Regions from separate parts of the Paenibacillus sp. S28 genome, predicted to be linked through region 2. Evidence: riboswitches for the same ligand, from Rfam matches in the RefSeq annotation. Region 2 holds a riboswitch; the other holds the start of a gene.
The links. Region 2 has a riboswitch for cobalamin ahead of IAE55_RS15070 (ribonucleoside-diphosphate reductase subunit alpha). Riboswitches for the same ligand answer to the same signal wherever they lie in the genome.
Positions count from the first base shown of each region.

Region 1: linked by a shared signal. The riboswitch ahead of IAE55_RS23330 (ABC transporter substrate-binding protein) and the one ahead of IAE55_RS15070 (ribonucleoside-diphosphate reductase subunit alpha) in region 2 are both predicted to bind cobalamin.

Region 1 is NZ_JACVTM010000010.1:249,606-255,243, reverse strand. Features, by position in the region: gene IAE55_RS23340 (ABC transporter ATP-binding protein) at 1-507, opposite strand, end outside; gene IAE55_RS23335 (FecCD family ABC transporter permease) at 504-1,550, opposite strand; gene IAE55_RS23330 (ABC transporter substrate-binding protein) at 1,550-2,563, opposite strand; cobalamin riboswitch at 2,916-3,133, opposite strand; gene IAE55_RS23325 (histidine phosphatase family protein) at 3,418-4,359, opposite strand; gene cbiB (adenosylcobinamide-phosphate synthase CbiB) at 4,347-5,318, opposite strand; gene IAE55_RS23315 (adenosylcobinamide amidohydrolase) at 5,315-5,638, opposite strand, start outside.
Region 2 is NZ_JACVTM010000005.1:312,674-318,311, reverse strand. Features, by position in the region: gene IAE55_RS15090 (CBS domain-containing protein) at 1-89, opposite strand, end outside; gene IAE55_RS15085 (sporulation protein YjcZ) at 451-561, opposite strand; gene IAE55_RS33820 (YjcZ family sporulation protein) at 820-936, opposite strand; tRNA gene IAE55_RS15080 (tRNA-Thr) at 1,377-1,448, opposite strand; gene IAE55_RS15075 (MTH1187 family thiamine-binding protein) at 1,530-1,832, opposite strand; cobalamin riboswitch at 2,121-2,343, shown strand; gene IAE55_RS15070 (ribonucleoside-diphosphate reductase subunit alpha) at 2,578-4,911, shown strand; gene IAE55_RS15065 (ribonucleotide-diphosphate reductase subunit beta) at 5,421-5,638, shown strand, end outside.

The DNA.
Region 1 (5,638 bases), on a different contig from region 2:
CAGATACGTCGTCGGCTCGTCAAGCAGCAGAATCTGCGGCTCCTGCGCCATCACTTTGCCAAGGGCGACGCGCTGGCGCTGCCCGCCGCTCAGCTCATCCAAGGGGCGGTCCGCAAGTTCGTGCAGCTGCAGCTTATCCATAATGCCCTCAATCAGGGCGTCAGGATCGCCGCCCTCGTCCCGTCCGAGCCAATCCTGATACGGGTAACGTCCCATCTCCAGCACTTCCCTGACCGGATAATGAACAGGAGGAAGGCCGTCCTGTTGGAGAACGGCCATCATGCGGGAAAGGATTTTCCGGTTATAGGCAGAGGCTGGTTTGCCGTGAATCAGTACCTCGCCGCTGCTGGCCTTCTCCACGCCGGAGACCAGCTGCAACAGCGTCGACTTGCCGCTGCCGTTCGGCCCGATAATCCCCCACCATTCGCCTTCCTGGACCGACCAGTTGAGGCCATGGAGAGCTGTGATGCCGCCATACTGTTTCCCTGCTTCCCTGATCTCGATCATGTCCATCTCCCCTTCCGCTGCTTTTTGTTCCGGTACAGCAAATAGGCAAAAAACGGAGCGCCTACGAAGGCCGTCACCACGCCGAGCGGAATCTCGGTCGGCGCCAGCAGGGAGCGGGCGATCGTGTCAGCCCAGACCATGAAGATAGCTCCGCCAATGGCCGACAGCGGTACGATCAGCCGGTAATCGGGGCCAGTAATCAGCCGAATCACATGTGGAATGACAAGTCCGACGAACCCGATGATGCCCGCAACCGACACCGCGGCAGCCGTGAGCAGCGTGCTGACGAGCAGCACCCCCAGCTTCACGCGGTCCACGTTCATCCCCATATGGGCCGCCTGCCGCTCACCTAAGGACAATAGATTCAGCGCGCGGGCCCGGCTCCAGACCACCGCAAATCCCACCAAAAAATACGGCAAAAGGATGGCCGTATACGACCATCCACGCAGGCTGAGGCTGCCCATTGTCCAATATATAATTTCATTGATCGTCCGGTTCGACATCGCCGAAAGGAAGGATACGACCGCTCCGAGAAAGGACTGCATCACCACGCCGGACAGAATCAGACTGTTCGTCGGAATTTTTCCGCTCTCCCTGGCCAACGCGATAACCATCCACAGCGTCAGCATTCCGGTCACGAAAGCGACCGCAGGCAGCGTCCAGCCGCCGAAAACCGAATACTGCAGCCCGAAAAAGATCAGGAACGACGCGCCTACCGCCGACCCCGAGGAAACCCCGAGCGTAAACGGATCGGCTAGCGGATTTCGCAGCACGCCCTGAAACCCCGAGCCGGCCACGGCCAGAGCCGCGCCGACCAGCATGCCCAACAGAATCCGCGGCAGCCGGACCTTTACAATAATCTGCTCAAACGATGCGTTCCACGTCGGGTCGATATGGCTCCCGATCCAAGGAATCCGGTGCAGCAGAATGAGGGCGATGTCCCGGACCGGCAGCGCGACCGAGCCGATCCCCAGACAGATCAGCAGGGTCAGGACGAGCAGGACGATGCCGATTCCTCCATAGCCTGCCAGCTTTTTGCTCATTATTTAAGCAGGTCCGGATAAATGGCCTTCGCCACTTCCTTCAAGCCCTGTGTGACGCGCGGGCCCGGACGGCTCAGCAGATTGTCGTCAAGACCGATGACCGCATCGTTCTTCACAGCTGTAATCTGGTCCCAGCCGCTGCGGCCTTTAATGATATCGCCAAGGCTTTTCTTCGTCTTCTCGTCGATGACGCTGTTGGCATACAAAATCACGTCCGGATTGTCCTTGATGATTTTCTCTTCGCTAATTTCGCTCCAGCCCTCGGTGTCCGCCGCCACGTTCACGCCGCCGGCCAGGGTGATCAGCTCATCCATGAACTCACCCTTGCCGACCGTCCAGCCCGGGGAAAATTCGATGTATACTTTTTTCTTCTGCTCCGGCGTCAGCGATTTGACCGCTTCAGTAACCTCATTTTCCTCCTGCTTCATCTTGTCGACCACCGCTTTGGCTTCCGCCTGATGGTCGGTGATGAGGCCGTAGGTTTCGATATTTTTGATGACGTCATCGACCGTTTTCGGATCGGTCTTGAAAATTTGAATGCCGAGGTCGCGCAGCTTCTTCACCGCTTCCTCGCTCATCGAAATGCCCGTGAACACGATGTCCGGCTGGGCCGCAATGATCGCTTCCTCGTTCGGTTTAGTGATGCCGCCCATTTTTGCCTTGGACTTGGCCGCTTCCGGATAATCGTCATAATCGGACACCCCAACGATCTCGCTGTCCAGCCCAATCGCAAAGAGCGCCTCCGTCTCTGCAGGAGATACCGAGATAATATGCTTCGGCGCTTCCTTGAAAGTAAAGGACTCTCCGGTCGCATCCTGGATGGTCAGTGGATAGGTTGTTTTCAGTTCGTCTGTCTTTGTCTGGGACGCACTGTTATCCGTGCTTTGCTCCGTTTGGGCAGCAGGCTGCTGCGAGGCGGAGCTGTCTTCGTTCTTGGCGCCGCAGGCACTCAGCGATAAGGCAAGCAGCAGCGCCGCAAGGCCTGTGGACCAGCGTTTCAACGTTACGTTCATGATTTCGTTCTCTCCCTCTTTGTCTATCGAATAATTTGCACAAAAGAGGCCTGACCGGTATACGAAAACGGAATAAACCTGACGGAAATGCTAGAGTTGCAGCGCCGCTGCTCACCATGAGCAGGTGTATGGCGTCTGCCGCTCCATTCTTTGTCAACTAAAAAACCCTGACTCTTGTTCGATCAAGAATCAGGGATTACGTCTGCACGGAACATCCCGCGGCTTCGCCGCGATGGACCGGTGTGCCTTGTGGCATGCTGCGAGGTCAAGTGGTCAAGCCAATGCTTGCTTGAGCCGCGGTGAACATGCGTTATGAAGGGCACGTGAAACGTAATCCTTTCCTCGAAGGACCGTCATTTCCTCTCGTGAGGCAGGTCTCCTGACTTACAGGCTGGGTAAAATCGTCCCCGCCTTCCCATCCCGTGTAGCGGCGGAACAGTGGCTTCCTGGGGACATACCTGTTTACAGTGGCGGGACCGTGCCGGAGTTGCACCGGCTTCCCTTTTCACCCGGATCAACGCTCTCCTTATACGGCAGACAGCTTCCGGGACCTCACAAGCACTCCTATTCAATTATCCTGGCCATGCTTCTTTTGTCCTGATTATAGGGGAAAAGCCTGCGGGTGACAATGGAATTTTTGTGTCCGGCACTTGCCGGAATACATGTCCAGTCGCGTGCCCGGTGGAATGTCCGGACGCGGGCCCGAGAGCCATGACCAAACCCGGGGGAACGGACGATCCGGGAAACACGTCCTTGTATGTCAGCTGCCTGAGCCCTTTCGCCGCTTCCCATTGCCGGAGTGCAGAAAAGCTCGGACCGGTCGATGACGACCATTACCTCGTTCGCATCCTCTCTCAAGCTTCATTCACCAGCTTGCCGTTCCAACCGCCGGTTTCTTCAGTGAAGCTCAGCCGGATCCGCAGCAAACTCCCGGGCTGAACGTGAACGTCCCAGAAGGACAGCCCCGGGACAAGGCTGACCGCGAGCTGCCGCAGAACGCCGCCATGGGCGACAATCAGCATCTCCGGCGGAACCTGCGATTCGGGACCGATGCCTTCCGGTCCTTCCGACCGGGAAAGGACCGCCTCCCTGTCACCGATTCCTTTCGATCCGGAAAGTGTCACCCCGCCAATTTCGTTTCCTTTCGATCCGGAAAGTTCCACTCCACCATTCTCGTTCCCTTGCGAACCGGGCAATGCCGCCTCACCAATCTCGATCCTTTGCGATTCGGAAAGTGCCGACCCGCCAATCTTGATCCCTTTCGATCTAGGCAGTGCCGACCCGCTATTCCCGATCCCCTTCGATTCGGAATGCGCCGCTCCGCCGTCGTTCTGGGCCTCTGCCGGTCTGCTGCATGTCCCTTCCACGTCCTTCAACAAGCTGCCGACAAACCCGTCGATCCTCCCGGCAAAATCCGCCCAAGGCTCCCCGCCCGGCGGCATCACCTGCTGCGGCGAATCGATCCACTGCCGGTATAGGGGCTCATGCTGCAGCTGCTCATAGGTATGCCCTTCCCAGGCGCCAAAGTGCATTTCCCGCAGCCTAGGGTCATACATCGCAGTATCTGCGTGCGCCGGACTGATGATCGCCAGTGTCTCCCGGCATCGGGCCAGGTCGCTGCAATATACGCCGCGGAACGCCTTCCCGGCCAGCTCCCGGGCCAGCGGCGCAAGCTCGTCCCTGCCGCCCCGATCCAGCGGGATATCCGTATGCCCGAGGTAACGCTTCTCCCGGTTCCACCGCGTCGTGCCATGCCGGACAAGCAGCAGATCGACCTGTTTCACTAGGACGTCCATAAGCTGCCTCCTGCCGCCCACAGCACGGCGATGCCCAGCAGAATGAAGATGACCGATACCGTGATAAGCAGCCGGATCGTCATCGTGATGTCGCGCGCCTCCATCGGACGCAGCGCCTCGCCCATGTAAGCCCGGAACGAGGCGACGCCGTGGTACACGTTCTCGCCGCCGAGCCGGATGCCGAGCGCGCCCGCCACCGCGGATTCGGGGAAGCCGCTGTTCGGGCTCGGATGGCGGCGCGCGTCCCGGCGCACGGTGCGCCCGGCTCTGACGGCGTCCAAACGCAGCAGCCAGGCGGACAGCACCAGGATGCCCGCGGTGATCCGAGCGGGAATGAAGTTGGCGATGTCATCCAGCCTCGCCGACGCCCAGCCAAGCTGCAAATATTTGTCGTTCTTGTAGCCGACCATGGAATCGAGCGTGTTCACCGCCCGGTAGGCCATCGCCAGCGGCGCGCCGCCGATGATGGCATAGAACAGCGGCGAGACGACGGCGTCGACGATATTTTCCGCCACCGTTTCGACCGTGCCGCGGACGATCTCCGGCTCGTCCAGATGGGCCGTGTCCCGGCCGACGATCATGCCGAGCGACTTGCGCGCCTCGGGCAGATCGCCGCGCCGCAGATGGCCAAGCACTTCCTTGCCGGCATCCTTCAGGCCCTTGACGGCGATCGTCGTGGCGATGAGCACCGCCTCCACTGCCCAGGCCAGCCACGGATGCACCAGATGCAGCCCCCAGAGAACAAACCATGTCAGCAGCATAGAGCCGCCCGCCACAATGACCGGGAGCAGAATTCCCGCTCTCTTGAGTCCTGCCGGGCGGGTGACCCTTGCCCGAATGGCGTTCTCCACCTTTTTAATCGCCTTGCCCATGCCGATGACTGGATGGGGAATCCACCTTGGATCCCCGATGATCCAATCGATGATAAAAGCCGCGGCAAGGATCCATATTGCGGTCATTTCCGCTCGCTCCAGGCCGCCAGCAGGCCTTCCTTCACCGTGGTGTACACCGCGCGGCCAATCATCGCGCCGAGGTCAGTCGCGGTGCCCGCATAGCAGTGCAGACCGGCGTAAGCGGCGCTTTGGCTGACGCCGAGGACGACGGCGTCCGTCGTCGTCCCCGTGGCAATCAGCCCATTGTCCGGGTCGCGCACGTCCAGGTCGGCCAGCGCAGCGGCCTTGGCCTCCACCGCCGTCATGACGGCGTTCAGCATGGCCGCCTTCGTCAACTGGCCGTCGATGGCCAGCATGATGTTGATCGTTCCCGGCGTATAGGCCGC
Region 2 (5,638 bases):
TCGCGCATGATTTGCGCCGCAGCCGTGATCGAATCATGGGGTGCGCATACCTTTACGTCTTTGGTCATTACGTCGCGAACCATCGTCATTGCTGTTTACCTCCTCTAGGAATGATCCCCCGTATTTTACCCAGGGATACCGGGATTATTCAGGCATGGGACGCTTTACTAGGACTACAGAAGCCCGGGGCAGGCTGTCAGCCTTAACGATTCATATCCGTGATCCCAGGGCTGTGCTCATCGGCCAGATCAGGCATCATCGGTACCGGGAAGCCCTCCGGCGGCTGGATCACTCTCAGCTCCCCGCCGTTACAGCTAGGCGTTTGTCCGCTGAAAATTCCGCCGATGATATGTATAAAAAAAGCGCAGGATCCGTAACGGATCACTGCGCTTCGCTTGTGCTGGTCTCATGCCCCCGGATCGACCAGGTGGGCTAAGGACCGTTCAGCAATTAGTATCCCCAAGTTTTCGCGATGATGACAAGCAGAATAAAGAGGACAAGAATGATGCCGACGCTCGTCGACCAGCCACCACCATAACCAACTCCACCAACTTCGCTCATGTGATATTCCCCTTTCTTCATAGGATCAGTTTTATTCTATGAAAGAAACCTTTCAGCGTTGTGGACAGAGTCAGCGGTTTAAAAGACTATTTTTTCTAGGTCTCGGAGAGCCCCGGCGGGCTGACGGGATTAGCACAACACGTGCTACCCTAGTAACAACTTGTACGTACCCAGATAGTAAGAAACTACTTTATTTATAAATAAAAAAGCCCCTGCCTGCACTTAGCCAGCAGGGGCTTCCTCATTCCTGACTTTTTATTACCAACAGAATGCCTTAACAATAATTACCAACAGAATAAAGAGCACCAGGATAGCACCTACATTGCTGTGCAAACCGTAACCGTATCCTACGCCACCAACAACACCGTCGCTCATACATGTACCTCCTTTGTCAGAAGTTAATATTACAATATGTATATTCCACTATTTGGTATGGGTAAACGCACTTAAGATTTAATTTTTTTTTTTGAATAAAAACGCCCGCTTCGAAAGCGGGCGTTGCCTTACATCAAGGAAGTTTTATGAGCCACTATATAATATGCCCCGTATAGATAATTGGTTCTTACATACAGGTCTTTATCATTCCTGATTCTTGTCCTAATTTGGAATACCTTTGCGTGCCTCTGGATCGCTCATGCTGCGCTGCTAGGACCTGCGACAGCTAACAGGGGAAATTCCATTTTCTTTTCATTGATGGCGAAAAACCCGCTTTACTCGACTAAAGGGTAGAAAAATGGTAGAAGATCGCCCAAATCAACAAAAAAGACGCGGTCTCCGAAATCCGGAAACCCGCGTCCTGTAAGGCTTATGAAAGATGCTGGTGAAGGGAATTGAACCCCCGACCTACGCATTACGAGTGCGTTGCTCTACCCCTGAGCTACACCAGCGTGGAAAATGAAATTTTCCGTCAAACAAAAACTATTATACAACTTCTTTTCCAAAATGCAATACTTCATTGCGATTGGAATTTATTTCAATTTGTCGCGGACCGATTGCAGCTTCTGGGCGCTGGATGAGGCTTTGTCCCGTCTGTCGTCGATTTTGACCGAAGTGGATACGCGCTGCGCGCCGGCCAGGAACGGTGCTTCGTGCAGGGCTGCTATCGCCTGCCATACATCCGGAAGAGCCCCCTCAATAATCGTGCTCATCGACGTCAGTTCGTAGCTGATCCCCTTCTGCTCCGCCAGCACCTGCTGCATTTGTGCCACATAGGAGCTCAGGCTGGTCGTGGCCGTTCCGATCGGAATGACCGTTACCTCTGCAATTGCCATGGTCGTGCGCCTCCTTTATCCTTTTGCAAGCGGATCGAACTTTATTCCTAATTTTATTGTACCCGACCGTCTATGGAATCGCAAAAGGATGGCCTGCAAAATTTTTTATTCGCGTTTTTCCTGCAAATTTCGCCCGATTTCTACCTTTTCAGCCCCCTCTAGAGGCTAATCTCCAATGGTTCACAGTAGCGCCCCGGGGGTCCATCTGGTATAATTCTCATTGCTCGTCTTTTAAGAGGAATTAGGTTTACAAACACAATATATTGGGTTAAATTAGTATGAAAGCAACCAAATATAGTGGAAACAGGTGAACACGGCTCGATTTGCCAGGCGTTCATAATAGGGAAGCACGGTGTGAATCCGTCACGGTCCCGCCACTGTAACCGGAAGGCCGAGAGCTCCGAGCTTTCGGCACGATATCGGCTAAGGCCACTGTCCGTCACGCGGACGGGAAGGCGCCGAATATCGCATTTTCGGGAGTCAGGAGACCTGCCTGTTTTGTCTCACGAAAGGCCTACGAGGAATAGGTGCGTGATGCCAGTCGATATCTATACATAGGGTGATAGATATTTTTTCCCATGCTCGAAAATAGGGCATACGGGATCTAGCGGCATTTTCGTACCTGTGCTCCAGGTTCTTCGGAAATGCCTTTTGTATGGGCAAGCACAGCAAGAGCTCCCTCTTAACAGCATCGTCCTACTTTCCGTTATACCAAATATACAAACTTTGAAAGGAGATCTGCACCATGCCGCAGCTCGTTACCAAACCGAACAACCGCCAGCTGGCTTTTGATGAAATCCGTCTCTCCGTTTATGCCGACCGAATCCTGGAGGGGCTGGAGACCCTGGACAAGGAGCGCCTCCTTCGGGGCGTGCAGAGCAAACTGCGCCGCGAGGAAGTCACCGGCGACGAAATCAGCAGCGCGTTCACGATGTCGGCGCTTGAGCTGGTCACCAAGGAGGAGCCGAACTGGAAGTTCGCCGCAGCGCGCTCGCTGCTGACCTCCCTGTACAAGAAGGCCGCTTACAACCGCCGCTACAAAGCCTATCCTGACGAGCCATATGGTGCGTTCTACCCTCTCATTACCGAGCTGGTGCAAAAAGGAATCTACCGCGAGGAGCTCCTCACCTGCTATACCAAAGAGCAAATTGAAGAATTGGGCCGCTGCATCGATTACAAATGCGACCTGCTGTTTGACTATATCGGGCTGCTGACCCTGTCCGACCGCTACCTGGCGCATGATTTCGACGGACGCGTTATGGAGCTTCCGCAGGAGCGCTACATGGTCATCGCCATGTACCTGATGCACACCGAGCCAGAGAACAAGCGCCTTGAGCTCGTGAAGGAAGCGTATTGGGCCATGAGCAACCTGTACATGACCGCCGCTACGCCAACGATGTCCAACGCCGGCAAGAAGGTCGCCGGACAGCTGTCCAGCTGCTTTATCGACACGGTGGACGACTCGTTGGAAGGGATTTTCGACTCCAATACCGACGTGGCCCGTCTCAGCAAAATGGGCGGCGGCATCGGCGTCTACCTCGGCAAAGTCCGGGCGCGCGGCTCCGACATTCGCGGTCACAAGAACACCAGCTCCGGCGTCATCCCTTGGATCCGCCAGCTGAACAACACGGCGGTCAGCGTTGACCAGCTCGGCACTCGCAAAGGTGCGGTTGCCGTCTACCTGGACGTCTTCCACAAGGACATCCTGGCCTTCCTGGACCTGAAGCTGAACAACGGTGACGAGCGCATGAGAGCGCATGACGTGTTCCATGGCGTGTGCCTGCCTGACCTGTTCATGGAGGCGGTCGAAGCTCGCAGCGAGTGGAGCCTGTTCTGCCCGCATGAAGTGAAGAAAATTATGGGCTGGAAGGATGCCAACGGCCGTCCGGCGGGTCTTGAGGATTATTACGACGAAACGGTAGGTCAAGGATCGTTCCGCGAGAAGTATGCCGAAGCGGTTGCCCACCCGCTGCTTCCAAGAATTACGGTGCCTGCGATCGACATCATGAAGCGCATCATGAAATCGCAGCTGGAAACCGGCACGCCGTACATGTTCTACCGGGATACCGTCAACCGAGCGAACCCGAACCGTGCCCATGGCATGATCTACTCGTCCAACCTGTGCACCGAAATTATGCAGAACCAGTCCGCCACCGTGGTGGAAAAAGAAGAACTCGTGACCAAGGACGGCCAAACCCGGATCGTCATTTCCAAGGTTCCCGGCGACTTCGTCGTCTGCAACCTGAACTCGATTCACCTGGCCCGTGCCGTTCCGGACAATGTGCTGGACCGTCTGGTGCCGATCCAGGTACGCATGCTGGATAACGTCATCGACATTAACAACATTGAAGTCCTGCAAGCCCAATATACGAACAGCCAATACCGCGCGGTTGGACTCGGCACCTTCGGCCTGCATCACCTGCTCGCCCTTGAAGGCATCCGCTGGGAGTCCGACGAAGCGGTTGAATATAACGACAATCTGTACGAAAAAATCAACTACCTGCTCGTCAAATCCAGCATGGAGCTGGCCAAAGAAAAAGGCCACTATCCGAAGTTCAAAGGCTCCGACTGGGAGAACGGCGCTTACTTCACCAGCCGCGGTTATGTCGACGGCGAGCATGAAGGCAAGTTCGTCACCACCGAGCAGTGGACAGAGCTCCAGCAGGAAGTGCAGCAGAACGGCGTCCGCAACGCCTGGCTGTTCGCTATCGCGCCAAACGGCTCGACTTCGATCATTGCCGGCTCCACCGCCAGCATCGATCCGCTGTACGACCTTCTGTCTTACGAGGAAAAAACGACCTACAAGATCGCCAACCCGGCTCCGGACCTGTCCGAGAAGACGATCTGGTATTATAAAACGGCATTCCTGATTGACCAGCATTGGTCCATCAAGATGGCCGCGGCGCGTCAGCGCCATATCGACCAGGCTCAAAGCTTCAATCTGTACGTTCGTCCGGATATCCGGGCGACGGAATTCCTGGAGCTTCACCTTCACGCCTGGAAAGCCGGCATCAAAACGACGTACTACGTCCGCAGCCGTGCGCTGACGATTGAAGAGTGCGAGTCGTGTGCATCGTAAAAGATATTAAAGCCTAAAACCTTTTTCGATCCCTCCCAAACCCTCCCTTCCAAGGGAGGGCCCCGAGGGCGCTGCCCTCTGGACACCCGGAATGTTGGCGGATGACCGGCGGGTGGCGGATTTTCTTGATGTGAATATGTGTTGTGAGTCGCTTTCGTCCCCCTCCTGCTTTGCAGGTTATGGGGGACACGCTTTTACGTTTGAGCGGTGCGCATGGTGGTCTCCTCGATTCTCGGAGACACCTTGCGTCGCGCGGCTTGCTCCCTGTTTTGGCTTTGCCAAAATACGGGAGCTCGCCACGCGTCCGGCTAAACTGCCAACTAAAAACGGGAAAGAGCTACTGTATCAAACCTTATAAATACACTACTGCATGATAAGTACAAAACCATTTAGACAGATTGTATGGGAAAGAGATGAATGATTTAGATCAACTGATATGGATTACAGCATTCTGCGGTGGATGTTGATATATAAGCAAGTAAAAACAGAACTACGAGGAGGAATCGAGTATGCAAATGCAAAAGATTTTTAACACCGAAGCGCCGAACCGCTCGACCCGCATCATCGAAGGTGAATGCTCGGGCATCCTGAACTGGAACGATATCCGCATGCCCCATATGTACAAATTGTATAAGGTTCTGCTGCTGAACCACTGGATCGCCGACGAAATTCCGATGGCCAAAGACGCGCAGCAGTTCGTCAACCTCGATCCGGAAGAGCGGCGCAC